Regions from separate parts of the Streptoverticillium reticulum genome, predicted to be linked through region 1. Evidence: riboswitches for the same ligand, from Rfam matches in the RefSeq annotation. Region 1 holds a riboswitch; the other holds the start of a gene.
The links. A riboswitch is a leader RNA that binds a small molecule or an ion and turns the genes downstream of it on or off. The one in region 1 is predicted to bind cobalamin.

Region 2: another riboswitch for cobalamin. It lies ahead of ACMATS_RS13270 (ribonucleoside-diphosphate reductase subunit alpha); the one in region 1 lies ahead of cobN (cobaltochelatase subunit CobN).

The regions. Positions count from the first base shown of each region.
Region 1 is NZ_CP179755.1:1,511,698-1,519,381, forward strand. It holds gene cobN (cobaltochelatase subunit CobN) at 1-3,029, opposite strand, end outside; cobalamin riboswitch at 3,061-3,187, opposite strand; gene cobG (precorrin-3B synthase) at 3,318-4,607, shown strand; gene ACMATS_RS07075 (precorrin-8X methylmutase) at 4,604-5,257, shown strand; gene ACMATS_RS07080 (precorrin-2 C(20)-methyltransferase) at 5,254-6,765, shown strand; gene ACMATS_RS07085 (cobalt-precorrin-6A reductase) at 7,003-7,684, opposite strand, start outside.
Region 2 is NZ_CP179755.1:2,972,504-2,980,187, reverse strand. It holds gene ACMATS_RS13275 (ribonucleotide-diphosphate reductase subunit beta) at 1-796, opposite strand, end outside; gene ACMATS_RS13270 (ribonucleoside-diphosphate reductase subunit alpha) at 796-3,189, opposite strand; cobalamin riboswitch at 3,352-3,487, opposite strand; gene ACMATS_RS13265 (hypothetical protein) at 3,734-4,048, shown strand; gene ACMATS_RS13260 (hypothetical protein) at 4,356-4,649, opposite strand; gene ACMATS_RS13255 (helix-turn-helix domain-containing protein) at 4,683-5,513, opposite strand; gene ACMATS_RS13250 (DUF6879 family protein) at 5,510-6,037, opposite strand; partial or broken gene ACMATS_RS13245 (hypothetical protein) at 6,024-6,212, opposite strand; gene ACMATS_RS13240 (hypothetical protein) at 6,520-7,020, shown strand; gene ACMATS_RS13235 (hypothetical protein) at 7,025-7,684, shown strand, end outside.

The DNA of each region.
Region 1 (7,684 bases):
CGGCCTTCGAGGCCGCGGCCGTAGGCGTAGCCGCCCCAGGTCGTGTAGACCTCGGCGAGGTCGGCGTCGGTGCGCCAGTCGCGGCTGTCGATGAGCTGGAGCAGCCCGGCGCCGTAGGTGCCCGGCCGGGAGCCGAAGATCCTTGTGGTGGCGCGGCGTTCGTCGCCGTGCTCGGCGAGGTCGGCCTGGGCGTGGGCGCGGACGTGGTTCTGCCCTGCGGGCTCGTCCAGCGAGGCGGCGAGCCGCACCGCGTCGTCCAGCAGGCCGATCACGTGCGGGAAGGCGTCTCGGAAGAAGCCGCTGATGCGGAGGGTGACGTCGATGCGGGGACGGCCCAGTTCCTCCAGCCCGATCGGCTCCAGACCCGTCACGCGCCGCGACGCGGCGTCCCACACCGGGCGGATGCCCAGCAGGGCGAGGGCCTCGGCGACGTCGTCACCGGCCGTGCGCATGGCGCTCGTTCCCCACAGGGACAGGCCCACCGAGGTCGGCCAGTCGCCGTTGTCGGTGCGGTAGCGCTCCACCAGGGAGTCGGCGAGGGCCTGTCCGGTCTCCCAGGCGAGGCGGCTGGGGACGGCCTTGGGGTCGACGGAGTAGAAGTTGCGGCCGGTCGGCAGGACGTTGACGAGGCCGCGCAGGGGGGAGCCCGACGGGCCGGCGGGAACGAAGCCGCCGGCGAGGGCGTGCACGGCGTGGTCGATCTCGTCGGTGGTCGCGGCCAGCCGCGGCACGACCTCGCGGGCGGCGAACTCCAGGATCGCGGCGACCTGTTCGCCGTGCTCGGTGGGCACGGCCGCCGGGTCCCAGCCCGCGTCCTCCATGGCCTGGACCAGGGCGCGCGCCTTCTCCTCCGCCTCGTCGGCCGTGGTCCGCGTCGCGGCGGACTCGTCGAGGCCGAGGGCCTCGCGCAGGCCGGGCAGGGCGGCGGTGCCGCCCCAGATCTGCCGGGCGCGCAGGATGGACAGGACCAGGTTGACGCGCTCGGGGCCGGTGGGCGCGTTGCCCAGGACGTGCAGGCCGTCGCGGATCTGGGCGTCCTTGACCTCGCACAGCCAGCCGTCGACGTGCAGCAGGAAGTCGTCGAAGCCGTCGTCCTCGGGACGCTCCTCCATGCCGAGGTCGTGGTCGAGGCGGGCGGCCTGGATCAGGGTCCAGATCTGGGCGCGGATGGCCGGGAGCTTGGCCGGGTCCATGGACGAGATCTGGGCGTATTCGTCGAGGAGTTGCTCCAGGCGCGCGATGTCGCCGTAGGACTCGGCACGGGCCATCGGCGGCACGAGGTGGTCGACGAGCGTGGCGTGGGCGCGGCGCTTGGCCTGGGTGCCCTCGCCCGGGTCGTTGACGAGGAACGGGTAGACGAGCGGGAGGTCGCCGAGGGCGGCGTCGGGGCCGCAGGCCGCGGACAGGCCGGCGTTCTTGCCGGGCAGCCACTCCAGGTTGCCGTGCTTGCCGAGGTGGACCATCGCGTCGGCGCCGAAGCCGCCGTCCTCGCGGGTGGCCGCGATCCAGCGGTAGGCGGCCAGGTAGTGGTGCGAGGGCGGCAGGTCGGGGTCGTGGTAGATGGCGATGGGGTTCTCGCCGAAGCCGCGCGGCGGCTGGATGAGGACCAGCAGGTTGCCGCGGCGCAGGGCGGCCAGCACGATGTCGCCCTCGGGGTTGCGGCTGCGGTCGAGGAACATCTCGCCGGGCGCGGGCCCCCAGTGTTCCTCGACGGCCTCGCGCAGTTCGGCCGGGAGTCGGTCGTACCAGCGCTTGTAGTCGGCGGCCGGGATGCGGACGGGGTTGCGGGCGAGCTGCTCCTCGGTGAGCCAGTCCTGGTCGTGGCCGCCGGCCTCGATGAGGGCGTAGATGAGCTCGTCGCCGTCGCCCGACTCCAGCCCGGGAACGGGCTCTTCGGCCTCGTTCCCGAAGTCGTAGCCCTCCGCGCGCAGCCGGCGCAGCAGCGCGACGGCGCTGGCGGGGGTGTCGAGACCGACGGCGTTGCCGATGCGTGAGTGCTTGGTGGGGTAGGCGGAGAGGACGAGGGCGATCCGCTTCTCGGCGGCCGGGATGTGGCGCAGGCGGGCGTGGCGCACGGCGATGCCGGCGACGCGGGCGGCGCGCTCGGGGTCGGCGACGTAGGCGGGCAGGCCGTCCTCGTCGACCTCCTTGAAGGAGAACGGGACGGTGATGATGCGCCCGTCGAACTCCGGGACGGCGACCTGGGTCGCGGCGTCGAGTGGGGAGAGGCCCTCGTCGTTCTCCTCCCACGCGCTGCGCGGCCCGGTCAGGCACAGGGCCTGCAGGACGGGCACGTCCAGGGAGGCGAGGGCGCCGGCGTCCCAGGACTCGTCGTCGCCGCCGGCCGAGGCATCGGCGGGCTTGGTGCCGCCCGCGGCGAGCACGGTGGTGACGACGACGTCGGCCGCGCGCAGGGCGTCGACGAGTTCGGGCTCGGGGGCGCGCAGCGAGGCGACGTACAGCGGCAGCGCCCGGCCGCCCGCGTCCTCGACGGCACCGCAGAGGGCGTCGACGAAAGCGGTGTTGCCGCTCATGTGGTGGGCACGGTAGTAGAGCACGGCGACGAGCGGGCCGTCCGGGTTCGCCGCCTTCGGGGTGCGCTCGAGCTCGCCCCACGAGGGGGCGGAGGCGGGCGGTTCGAAGCCGTGGCCGGTCAGCAGCACGGTGTCGGAGAGGAACCGCGCCAGCTGGTCGAGGTTGGCGGGCCCGCCGTGGGCAAGGTAGGCGTGGGCCTCGGCGGCGATGCCGATGGGCACGGTCGAGTGCTCCATCAGCTGGGCGTCGGGCGCCTGTTCACCGGTCAGGACGACGACGGGCCTGTCCCCGGCGAGCAGCAGGTCGAGCCCTTCCTGCCAGGCGCGGACGCCGCCGAGGAGCCGTACGACGACGAGGTCGGTGCCCTCCAGCAGAGCGGGCAGCTCTTCGCGGTCCAGCCGGGCGGGGTTGGCGAGCCGGTACGGCACCGGTCCGCCGGCCGCGCGGGCGCTGAGCAGGTCGGTGTCGGACGTCGACAGGAGAAGGATGCGCATGCTGCGGCTGGCCTTCCTCGGGGTCCGCGCCCCGGGTGGTCGTGAGGACGGCGGGAGTTCCTGACTCGCCCGGCGTCTCACCGCCGTGCTCACAGTGGCGGGACCGTACCGGAATCACACCGGCTTCCTCCCCTGTCGCCGTCGCTGGCGTGGTCATACTAGCGGGGGCGCGCCCCGAAGGGGGCGCCCCGTCAAGGGGCGCGAGGAACTGCGCGACCAGCTCCCACCGGCCCGCAGCCGACGGACAAGCCCGGCACCGCCACCCCCACCGTGGGTATGCTCGCCGCCATGCCCGCCCCCTCCGACCCCCCTGCCCGCACCGGCGGCGACCGCTGCCCCGGTGCGGTCCGGTTGCACCCCGCGGACGACGGCGCCCTGGCCCGCGTCCGGCTGCCGGGCGGACTTCTGACGAACCGTCAGGCCGAAGCGCTGGCACGGCTGTCCGACGAACTGGGCGACGGGCACCTCGACCTCACCTCCCGCGGCAACGTCCAGCTCCGCGGCCTCCCCGAAGCCTGCGGCGGCGAACTCGGCAGCCGCCTTCACGAAGCGGGCCTGCTGCCCTCCGAACGGCACGACCGCGTACGGAACGTGGCGGCGTCCCCGCTCTGCGGCCTCGACGGCCCGGCTCCCGCCGACGTCCAGGCCTGGTCCCGCGCACTGGACCAACTCCTCTGTGCGAACCCGGACATCACTAAACTTTCCGGACGTTTCCTCTTCGGTCTGGACGACGGCCGCGGCGATATCGCCGCCCTCGCCCCCGATGTGACATTGATCGCAACGGACGACGGGCACGCCCTGCTCTCCTACGCGGCAACCGGCTCCTGCCTGCGCATCCCCGCCGCGCACGCCCCGCGCGCGGCCGTGCTCGCGGCCGAGTGGTTCCTGGACGAGCGGCGCCGCACCGGCAGCACCGCCTGGCGGATCGCCGAGCTCCCCGCCGGACAGCGGCCGCGGCTCGACGTGTTGGGGCAGCGGCTCACCGCCGAAGGCATCGCCGCCGAACCGGCCCAGAGTGCTCCGCAGCCGGGCGTCCCCACGGCCCCCGGGCTCGTCCCCGGCCCCGGCGGCCGGACCGCGCTGTCGGTCACGGCCCCGCTCGGCCGCCTGAGCACCGGTCAATGGCGGCAGTTGTACGAGACGGCCATCGCCGGCACGGGCGAACTCCGGGTGACCCCCTGGCGCGGCGTCGTCGTCCCCGGCCTCCCGGCCGACGCGGCCCCCGCCCGCCTGGCGGCCCTCGCGGAGGCGGGCCTGGTCACCTCGGCCGACTCCGCCTGGCACCGCGCGGGCGCGTGCGCCGGCCGCCCCGGATGCGCCAAGTCCCTTGCGGACGTACGGGCGGACGCGGCGGCCTGCCTCGCGCGCTCCGCGCCCGGGCAGCCCCTGCCCGTGTACTGGTCCGGGTGCGAGCGGCGCTGCGGCCGCCCCGGCGGCGGCCGGTGGGTGGACGTCCTGGCCACGGGCGACGGCTACCGGATCGCGATACGGGACAACACGACGGAGACGGCACGGGTGACGGTGCCGGCAGCAGACCTGGCCGGCGCGGTGGCGACGGCTCGTACCACCACACGATGAACGACAAGGGCGACGAGGGCACAGTGTTCGACTACGACAAGGACGGCGCGTCCATCTACCGCCAGTCCTTCGCCACCATCCGCGCCGAGGCCGACCTCGGCGGACTGCCGCCGGACGTCAGCAAGGTGGCGGTCCGCATGATCCACGCGTGCGGGATGACCGATCTCGTCCGCGACCTGGCCTGGTCCCCGCAGGCCGTGGCCCGCGCCCGCGAGGCGCTGCGCGCGGGTGCGCCGATCCTGTGCGACGCCAACATGGTCGCCAGCGGGGTCACCCGCAAGCGGCTGCCCGCGGACAACGAGGTGCTGTGCACCCTCGCCGACCCGTCCGTGCCCGAACTGGCCCGGCGCATGGGCACCACGCGCAGCGCCGCGGCCCTGGAGCTGTGGCGCGAGAAGCTGGACGGCGCGGTGGTGGCGGTCGGCAACGCGCCGACCGCGCTGTTCCGCCTGCTGGAGATGGTCGCGGAGGGCGCACCGCGCCCGGCGGCCGTGCTCGGCATACCGGTCGGTTTCATCGGTGCCGCCGAGTCCAAGGAGGCACTGGCGGACAACCAACTGGGCCTGGAGTACCTGGTGGTGCGGGGGCGGCGCGGCGGAAGTGCCATGGCCGCGGCCGCGATCAATGCGATAGCGAGCGAGGAAGAGTGAGCGAGCACAAGCCCGGACGGCTCTACGGAGTGGGCCTCGGCCCCGGCGACCCGTCCCTGATGACCGTACGGGCGGTGGAGGTCATCGCCGCCGCCGACGTCGTCGCGTACCACAGCGCCCGGCACGGCCGCTCCATCGCGCGCTCCATCGCCGAACGCCACCTGCGCCCCGACCACATCGAGGAGCGGCTCGTCTACCCCGTCACCACGGAGACGACCGACCACCCGGGCGGCTACCGGGGTGCGATGGAGGAGTTCTACGAGGAGGCCGCCGCGCGGCTGGCCGCGCACCTGGACGCCGGGCGCACCGTGGCCGTGCTCGCCGAGGGCGACCCGCTCTTCTACAGCTCGTACATGCACATGCACAAGCGGCTGGCCCACCGCTACCCGACCGAGGTCGTCCCCGGCGTCACCTCGGTGAGCGCGGCCGCGGCCCGGCTCGGCGAACCGCTGGTGGAGGGCGAGGAGGTGCTGACCATCCTTCCGGGCACCCTGCCCGAGGAGGAGCTGACGGCCCGCCTGGCCGCCACCGACTCGGCGGTGGTGATGAAGCTCGGCCGCACCTTCCCGGCGGTGAAGGGCGCACTGGAGCGCTCGGGCCGCCTGGCGGAGGCGCGTTACGTGGAGCGCGCGACGATGAGCGGGGAACGCACGGGCCGCGTCGCGGACGTGGACCCGGAGTCGGTGCCGTACTTCTCGGTGGCGGTGCTGCCGAGTCGCGTCGGCGCTGAGCCTGTTGAGGGCGCGGGTGCGGGCGAGGTCACGGTCGTCGGGCTCGGCCCGGCGGGTCCGCTGTGGCTGACGCCGGAGGCGCGGGGCGCGCTGGCGGCGGCGGAGGACCTGGTCGGCTACACGACCTACCTGGACCGGGTGCCGGTGCGCCCGGGGCAGCAGCGGCACGCCTCGGACAACAAGGTGGAGTCCGAACGCGCCGAGTTCGCCCTGGACCTGGCCCGGCAGGGCCGCCGGGTCGCCGTCGTCTCGTCCGGCGACCCCGGCGTCTTCGCCATGGCCACCGCGGTGCTGGAGGTCGCCTCGGAGGGCCCGTACCGCGAGGTGCCGGTGCGGGTGGTCCCCGGCATGACGGCCGCCCACGCGGCGGCGTCCCGCGCGGGCGCCCCGCTGGGCCACGACTACGCGGTCGTCTCGCTGTCCGACCGCCTCAAGCCGTGGGAGGTCGTCGCGGAACGGCTGCGCGCGGCGGCCGCCGCGGACCTGGTGCTGGCGCTGTACAACCCCGGTTCGCGCAGCCGCACGTGGCAGGTGGGCAAGGCGCGGGACGTCCTCCTGGAGCACCGGGCGCCCGAGACCCCGGTGGTCCTCGGGCGCGACGTGGGCGGCCCGGAGGAGAGCGTACGGATCGTCCGCCTCGGCGAACTGGTGCCGGAGGAGGTCGACATGCGGACGATTCTGATCGTGGGGTCGACGCAGACGCGGGCCGTACGGCGGGGCGCCGGCGCCTCCGGCGAGGAAATCGTGTGGACCCCGAGGCGGTACCCGGAACGATAATCGGGGCTCCGCCCCGTGGGTGCGCCCCGTGGGTGCGCCCCGTCAGGGGCGCGGGGAACTGCGCGACCAGCCCCCACCGGCCTGCAGCCGACGCACCACCCTGGGGGTCCGGGGCACAGCCCCGGGGACGTCGACTGCGGGCGCGTCGTGGTTGCTCGCGCAGTTCCCCGCGCCCCTGACGGGGCACCTGGTCGCGCCCACGCGGCGGAGCCGCACATGTGAACAGCCCCGCGCCCCTTACGGGGCGGGGCGCAGCCACCCCACCGCCCCGGCCACATCGGTAACCACCGGAACACCCGCCGGCACCGCCGGCCTCCGCACCACCACCACGGGAACCCCCGCCGCCCGCGCAGCGACCAGCTTCGCGGCCGTCGCAACGGCCCCGCTGTCCTTCGTCACCAGCACATCGATCCGGTGCCGTCGCAGCAGCTCCCGTTCCCCCTCCACCGTGAACGGGCCCCGGTCCAGGAGCACCTCCATCCGCGGCGGCACCGTACCCTCCGGTGCGTCCACGGAGCGCATGAGGAACCACATATCCTCGAGGTGCGCAAAAGCCGCCAGTCCCATCCGTCCCGTGGTCAGGAACGCCCGTTCCCCCAGCGCGGGCAGCGCACCGGCCGCCTCCTCCAGGGAGGCGACGTCGTGCCAGTGGTCACCCGGCCCCGCGACCCACCCGGGGCGGCGGAGGGCCAGCAGGGGAACATGGACCTCCGCGGCGGCCTGCGCCGCGTTGAAACTGATCGTGCCGGCGAAAGGATGGGTGGCGTCGATGAGCGCGTCCACCTGCTGCTCGCGCAGCCAGCGGGCCAGGCCCTCGGGTCCCCCGAACCCCCCGATCCGCACCTCGCCCGCCGGCAGCCGGGGCTGGGCGACGCGACCGGCGAGCGAACTGGTGACCCGCAGTGCGGGGTTCGCGGCC
Region 2 (7,684 bases), 1.5 Mb from region 1:
CCTCGCCGCACAGGTCCCGGCCGAACTGCAGCTCGGCCTCGACGGCCTCCTTGAGCATGTCGGTGACCTGCTGCTGGAGTTCGTCGTCGAAGAGGTCGGGCTCCTCCTGGCGCACGGTGTCGACGACCTCGAACGCGAAGTTCATGTGCATCGTCTCGTCGCGGAACACCCAGTTGGTGCCGGTCGCCAGGCCGTGCAGCAGGCCGCGGCTGCGGAACCAGTAGACGTACGCGAACGCGCCGTAGAAGAACAGGCCCTCGATGCACGCGGCGAAGCAGATCAGGTTGAGCAGGAAGCGGCGGCGGTCGGCCTTCGTCTCCAGCTTCTCGATCTTCTCGACCGAGTCCATCCACTTGAAGCAGAACTGTGCCTTCTCGCGGATGGACGGGATGTTCTCCACCGCGGCGAACGCGGCAGTGCGGTCCTCCGGGTCGGGCAGGTAGGTGTCGAGCAGCGTCAAGTAGAACTGGACGTGCACGGCTTCCTCGAAGAGCTGCCGCGACAGGTAGAGCCGCGCCTCCGGGGAGTTGATGTGCTTGTACAGCGTCAGCACGAGGTTGTTCGCGACGATCGAGTCACCGGTCGCGAAAAATGCGACCAGGCGGCCGATCATGTGCTGCTCGCCCGGCGAGAGCTTGGCGAGGTCGGCGACGTCGGAGTGGAGATCGACCTCCTCGACGGTCCAGGTGTTCTTGATCGCGTCGCGGTAGCGGTCGTAGAAGTCCGGGTACCGCATGGGACGCAGGGTCAGCTCGAAGCCCGGGTCGAGCAGGTTCTTGGAACGTTCGGCGGACATTACTGGCAGGCCTCGCAGGACTCGGGGTTTTCGAGGGAGCAGGCGATGGCGTCCGCGTCGGGCGCGGCCTGCTGCACCGGAATGGTGGCGGCGGCGGCCGAATTGCCGGACGCCGCGCGGGCGATGCGGGTCGCGGGGCGCGAACGCAGGTAGTACGTCGTCTTGATGCCCTGCTTCCAGGCGTACGCGTACATCGAGCTGAGCTTGCCGATGGTGGGCGAGGCCATGAAGAGGTTCAGCGACTGGCTCTGGTCCAGGTACGGCGTGCGGGCCGCGGCCATGTCGATCAGGGAGCGCTGCGGGATCTCCCAGGCGGTGCGGTACAGGTCGCGCACCTCCTGCGGGATCCACTTCAGGTCCTGGATCGAGCCGTTGGCGTCGGTCATCGCGTCGCGCGTGGTGGCGTCCCACACGCCGAGCTGCTTCAGGTCCTCCACCAGGTAGGTGTTGACCTGGAGGAACTCACCGCTGAGGGTCTCGCGCTTGAAGAGGTTGGAGACCTGCGGCTCGATGCACTCGTACACGCCGGCGATCGAGGCGATCGTGGCGGTCGGGGCGATGGCGAGCAGCAGCGAGTTGCGCATGCCGGTCTTCGCGATCCGGGCGCGCAGGGCGTCCCAGCGCTCCGGCCAGGTGGCCGTGGCGTCCGCGTAGTGGTCGGGGTGCAGCACGCCGCGGGCGGTGCGGGTGGCCTCCCAGGCCGGGTGCGGGCCGTGCCGCTCGGCGAGGTCGGCCGAGGACTCGTACGCCGCCAGCATGATCCGCTCGGAGATCCGGGTGGACAGCGCCTTCGCCTCGGGCGAGTCGAAGGCCAGCCGCAGCCGGAAGAAGACGTCCTGCAGGCCCATCAGGCCCAGACCGACCGGCCGCCAGCGGGAGTTGGAGGAGCCCGCCTGTTCGGTCGGGTAGAAGTTGATGTCCACGACGCGGTCGAGGAAGGTGACGGCCGTGCGGACCGTGCGGTCCAGCTTCTCCCAGTCCATCTCGCCGTCGGCACCCAGGTGCGCGGCGAGGTTGACCGAACCGAGGTTGCAGACGGCCGTCTCGCCGTCGTTGGTGACCTCGAGGATCTCGGTGCAGAGGTTGGAGGAGTGGACGACCGCGCCCGGCTCGGCGGTCTGGTTGGCGGTGCGGTTGGAGGCGTCCTTGAACGTCATCCAGCCGTTGCCGGTCTGCGCGAGGGTGCGCATCATGCGGGCGTAGAGGACGCGGGCCGGGATCTGCTTGACGGCCTTGCCCTGGGCCTCGTACGCACGGTACGCGGCGTCGAACTCGTCGCCCCACAGGTCGACCAGGTCGGGGGTGTCCGCCGGGGAGAACAGCGACCAGTCGGCGTCCGCCTCGACGCGGCGCATGAACTCGTCCGGAATCCAGTGCGCGATGTTGAGGTTGTGGGTGCGGCGGGCCTCTTCGCCCGTGTTGTCGCGGAGCTCCAGGAACTCCTCGATGTCCGCGTGCCAGGTCTCCAGGTAGACGCAGGCCGCGCCCTTGCGCCGGCCGCCCTGGTTGACCGCGGCGACGGAGGCGTCGAGGGTGCGCAGGAACGGCACGATGCCGTTGGAGTGCCCGTTGGTGCCGCGGATCAGAGAACCGCGGGAGCGGATGCGGGAGTAGGAGAGCCCGATGCCGCCCGCGTGCTTCGACAGCCGCGCGACCTGGTGGTAGCGGTCGTAGATCGAGTCCAGCTCGTCCAGCGGCGAGTCCAGCAGGTAGCAGGACGACATCTGCGGGTGGCGCGTGCCGGAGTTGAAGAGCGTGGGGGAGGACGGCAGGTACGAGAGCGTGCTGGTGAGCCGGTAGAGCTCGGCGACGTCCTCCAGGGCCCGGACGGAGTGGTCCTCGGCCAGGCCGCAGGCGACGCGCAGCAGGAAGTGCTGCGGGGTCTCGATCACGTTGCGGGTGATCGGGTGCCGGAGCAGGTAGCGGCTGTGGAGCGTCCGCAGGCCGAAGTACCCGAACCGGTCGTCGGCGCCGTCGGCGAGGGCGCCGTCCACGAGCGCGTCGAGCCGCGCGGCGTGCTCGGCGACGAACGCGGCGGTGCCGTCGGCGATCAGGCCCTCACGGTGCCCGACGGCGACGGAGGCGGAGAAGGAGACCGCGCCCTGCCCGGCCGCCTCCTCCCGGATGGCGAGCGTGAGCAGCCGCGCCGCGAGCCGCGAGTACTCCGGCTCCTCGGCGATCAGCCCGGCGGCGGCCTCGGTGGCCAGGGACCGCAGCTCGGCCTCGTCCGACCCGGGGTGCCGGCCGCGCAGCGCGGCGGCGGCGACCTTGCCGGGGTCGGTGGCGGGCAGATCGGCGGTGAGATCGGTCAGGGTGCGCAGCAGCGCGGTCCCGGGGCCGCCGGTCTCCTCCGCAGTGGCTGCTGAGACCGGATCGGCGGGCGCGATGGTCACGTGTGGCTCTCCCTCGCTCGGCTGGTCGGCTGGGGCCGCTCGGGAGGCACTCGACGGAACGCGTACCGGCACACTTCTTCGGGGCATGCCGGACAGCGCCCATCGGCCCAACCCGCGGGGCCCGGACGTGTTCGTCACCCATGCCAAGCCCTGGGGCGGCTCGGACGTGGGCGCGCTGGCGGCAGGTCCTCGGACTTGTGGAGCGCATATGCGCATACATTCACCGTTGCGGGACAGTTCCGGATTTCCACCGGATTCCCCTGCGGCGACAGCGAGGACGAGCATACATCTAGTGCCGGGGGTCGGGAGCGCCCCCACATGTTGTGTCGGGGCGTCGTCGGATGGTTGCGGAATGTGCTAACGGGTGGGGGTGTGCGGGGGGTTGGGGGGTGGGCCGCGGGGGCGCGGTGAGGGGGCTTCAGGGGCTCTTCACGGGCCTGGAAACCGCCCCGGGCGGGGGTTGGCTGCCCTAGGATCGAACGGCTCGGACAGCCACGTCGGGCCCGGCGGACGGCCGGGCCGACCGCCCGTCAGGAGAAGCGGCATGAGCGCACAGCAGACCCCCGTGATCACCACGACCTTCCGCGGCGAGACGGTCACGGTCCGGGCCACCATCCGTGACGTACGCGACTTCCTGCCCGAGCATCGGAGAGAGGCCTTCACCGAGGCCGTGGAGACGACGCCCGTCGCCGACCTCATGACTCTCTTCATGGACTGGGTGTGGGAGGCGACCGGCGACGATCCGCGCGTCGCCGAGGCCTGTGCCCGGGCCCGTGCGGGTGACCGCTCCGCCGCGATCGACCACGAGGCCTACCTCGACAGCCGCAGCGACAGCCACGGTGTCCAGGGGGCAGCGTGAGCAGGCGTTTCGCTCTGCTCTACAGCGACGATGTCTCCCGCACCCTCGACAACCCTCCTGAAGAACAATGCGGACGCCTTCCAGCGGATCGCGGCCGCACTGCGGACGTTCGCCGACAATCCGTATGTACCGGGAGCGCCTCGCGTCAACGAGGACGGGTTGGCTGAACTCCGGCAACCAGGGCTGTTCAGGGCGGCCTGCCATGTGGCTGGAACACCGGAGCGAGGCGGCGTGGTGACCACGGTGCGGCTCTTGGCCCTGGCCTGACCTCTGCACCGCTGCGGGCGGACGGGAGAGGTCCGGACAGTCAGCCGTCGTGGCCGAGGTCGCGATCGTCCTGCTTCCGCTTCGCGGCCTGCGCGTAGAGCAGGGCATCGATCACTTTGCGGGCCGTGGCCAGGGGAACGGTCCCCAGGTACACGTGCGGCTCGCCGGACAGGGAGGCGCGCCCGGCCAGTTGGGGCCAGGAATCCGGGTCGCCGATCCTGATGCCCATGTGCGCCAGCACGCGCCCGAGCATGAAGGCGACGTCGTCGGCACGGCGTTTGCCCGCCATGAAGGCGTCGGCTTGGCGTGCGGCTGATTCGGTTTCCGGGGTCATGGGCACATCGTGAATGCCGCGACCGAAGTGGTTCTAGACGGTTTCCTGCTCGCGCAAAAAGTTGTCCCGGATACGTGCGATGAGGGTCCGTGCATCGTCGCCCGAAACGGCGACCTCTCCGAAGCCGGTGAACTTCCTTACATAGAGCTCGATGTCTCTGGGGTCGGTGACGACCAGTTCTGCGTGAACAGTCTCGACGGTCACCAGTCGCTCGTCCTTGATGGAGAAGGAGTGTGCCGGGAAGTCGTTCTGCTCTGCCGAAAGCGGCACGACGCGAATGTCGGAATTCGGCAGACGGGATACCGAAATAAGTCGGTCCAGCTGGCCCACCATGACCAATGGTGCAACGATTCGCCAGCGCAGCACGGGCTCGGTGATGATGAACCGGAACGACTTGGACGTGTCATAAAGGACGCTCTGGCGTGCCAGACGTGCTCCGACAACCTGAGCCAACTGCTCCTCAGTCAACTCCTTCCGGGCCCAGACGGCCCGCACATATTCAGGTGTCTGGAGCAGGCCCGGGACCAACGAAGGCTGAAACAGCCGCAAGAGCGTCGTCTTCGACTCGAGTGCCTGGACCTGTTGCTGTTTGCGGTGGTACCCCAGCCGGCGATAGAGCCGCCAGGCCGTCGCTTCGGTGGCGGCGGCCCGTGCCGCCGCCATGTACTCGGCCTTGACTTCTTCGGAAACACCTATGGCGGTGAGGATCTGCGCCACATCGACCACACTGGGCGCAACATTGCCTGTCTCGATCTTGCTCAGCTTGGACCTGGACATGACTGCGCCGCGGGCGACGGTCTTGGCCTCCAGACCGGAGGCCTGCCGGAGCGCCCGCAGCGCGGCTCCCAGGTCGGCTCGGTTCACTCGCCGTGCTTCGCCCACCATTCAGGGAACGGCTCGGCGTGGGCGAGTGCTGTATCCCGGTACGTCGTGAACTCGGACAGCCGGTCGGATCCGACGAACTCGGATCCGAGGAACTTTCCCGCCCCGTCGTAGCTCATGGCACTCACGACGCGGTTGTCGAACATCCAGAAGTCAGGGGCCTGCGGGAGCGGATTCTCCTGCTCGGTGGTGTCGAGGATGTAAAATTCTTCACCGGCCGTCATGTTGCGCTGATATCCCCAGCCGAGCTCGAAGCGCAGGTAGTCGGTGAGGGGCCGGGAAACGATGTGCACCCGGTACATGCGCTTGCCGGCCCGGGTCGCGTTTCCGATCGTCGTCACCCAGTCCGCCGACTTGAACCACTGCGGCTGTTCCTCTCCCGCCAGGAAGGCCTGGTACGCCTCCACGCTTCCCGACTTGCTGTAGTCGTCCAGTGTCTCCAGCCGGAATGCTTCCTGTTCGAACTCCGAGAACCACTCGCCCAGAGTCCTGGATGAGGTTGTCACGAACGGCCTTTCGGATCAGTTCGACGGGGATCTCGACCATGGCCTCGTGTTCGGGGATCTGCAGTCCGTGGTCGGTGATCAGCCCGCCCTGGAAGGCCAGCGTCCCCTGCTCGGTACGGTAGATGGCCGGACACTCGCCCTCATCGCAATCGCCTACAAGCCGCGTCAGTACCACGCTGCCCCCTCGTCGGGTCGATGTCGTCTCCGATCGTCCCGAGCGTGGTGGGCGTGGGGCAAGGGGTCCTTGTTTCCGTTACTGGAAACTGCGGAGATTGCTCCCGAGAGCCGATGACTCGGCTGTGGTAGCTGATCGCCGTCGCCGTCGGCTGGACGTTGCGGACGTCGGGACTCAACTGCGGCTCATCCACCAGCGGATCATGTCGGTGTCTGCTTGATCGCGTTGTCCCGGCGTTGTCAGACCCTCCCCATACGCTCGACCACAGTCGGTGACGGAGCCGGTGACGGAGGAGGGCGAGGCCGCCATGACGCACGAGGACGCGACGATGACCCGCATCGAGGCCGCGGTGACGCTGCACCGCGAGGGCGACGCGGAAGGCGCCCGGATGCGCCTCGGCGAGATCTGGCAGGACATCGGCCCGGACGGGGACGCCTTCCACCGGTGCGTCCTCGCCCACTACATGGCCGACGTCCAGCCGGACCCCGAGGACGAACTGGCCTGGGACCTGCGCGCCCTGGAGGCCGCAGAGTCGCTGACCGACGACCGCGTCCAGGAGCACCACGCCTCGCTCGCGGTCCGCGGCTTCTACCCCTCCCTGCACCTCAACCTGGCGGAGAGCTACCGCAGGACGGGGAACGCACCGCTGGCCCGGGAGCACCTGTCCCGGGCCAGGGAGCACGCGGACGCCCTCGGCGACGACGCCTACGGCGACGGCATACGTGCGGCCCTCGACCGGCTGGAGCTCCGGCTGGCGGGGACGGGCGGAACCCCGCCCGTGGGCCCCGCGACCGCAGGCGCACAATGACGCCATGTTGATCAAGGCCCGTAGGGCCGATGTGTCCCGCGAGGACCGCCGGTCGGCGATCGCCATCGCACTGGGCGGCCTCGTTCTCGCCGTCGCCGCAGGCATCCTGCTCCTCGTCACCGTCCCCGGCCTCCACGCCGAGGAACGCGACTTCAAGGAGGCCTCCCCTTGCCCGGCCACCGCCCCGTCACCGGACTGCGAACGGCCCGTCGGGGCCACGGTGACGGGCAGCGAGACGGACGACCACCGCAAGACACCGCGGTACTGGCTCGACCTCGCCGAGCGCGACGGGACGCCCCACCACGTCAGGATGAACGAGAAGGGCTACCCGGTTTTCGCCTCGGTCGGGAAGGGCGATCCGGTGACCCTGTGGTACTGGCGCGGTCACATCCGCTTCATCGACTTCCACGGCCTGCGGCAGTCCACCCACGAGGACCCGACGGGGGACTTCCGGCTCCCGACTGCCATCGGCATGGGCCTTTCGGCCTTGGCCCTGAACTTCTTCTGGTGCGCCTACTGGCTGGCCCGCCGTTCGGGCTCCTCGCGGTTGAGGGCACCGTGGCAGCTCATGGTCCCGACCATGGCGACCGTCTGCCTCGCGACCGTAGGGGGCATCTGCGGTTACTTGGGAGACGGGATGGGAGAGGCCCTGCGGTACGGCGCT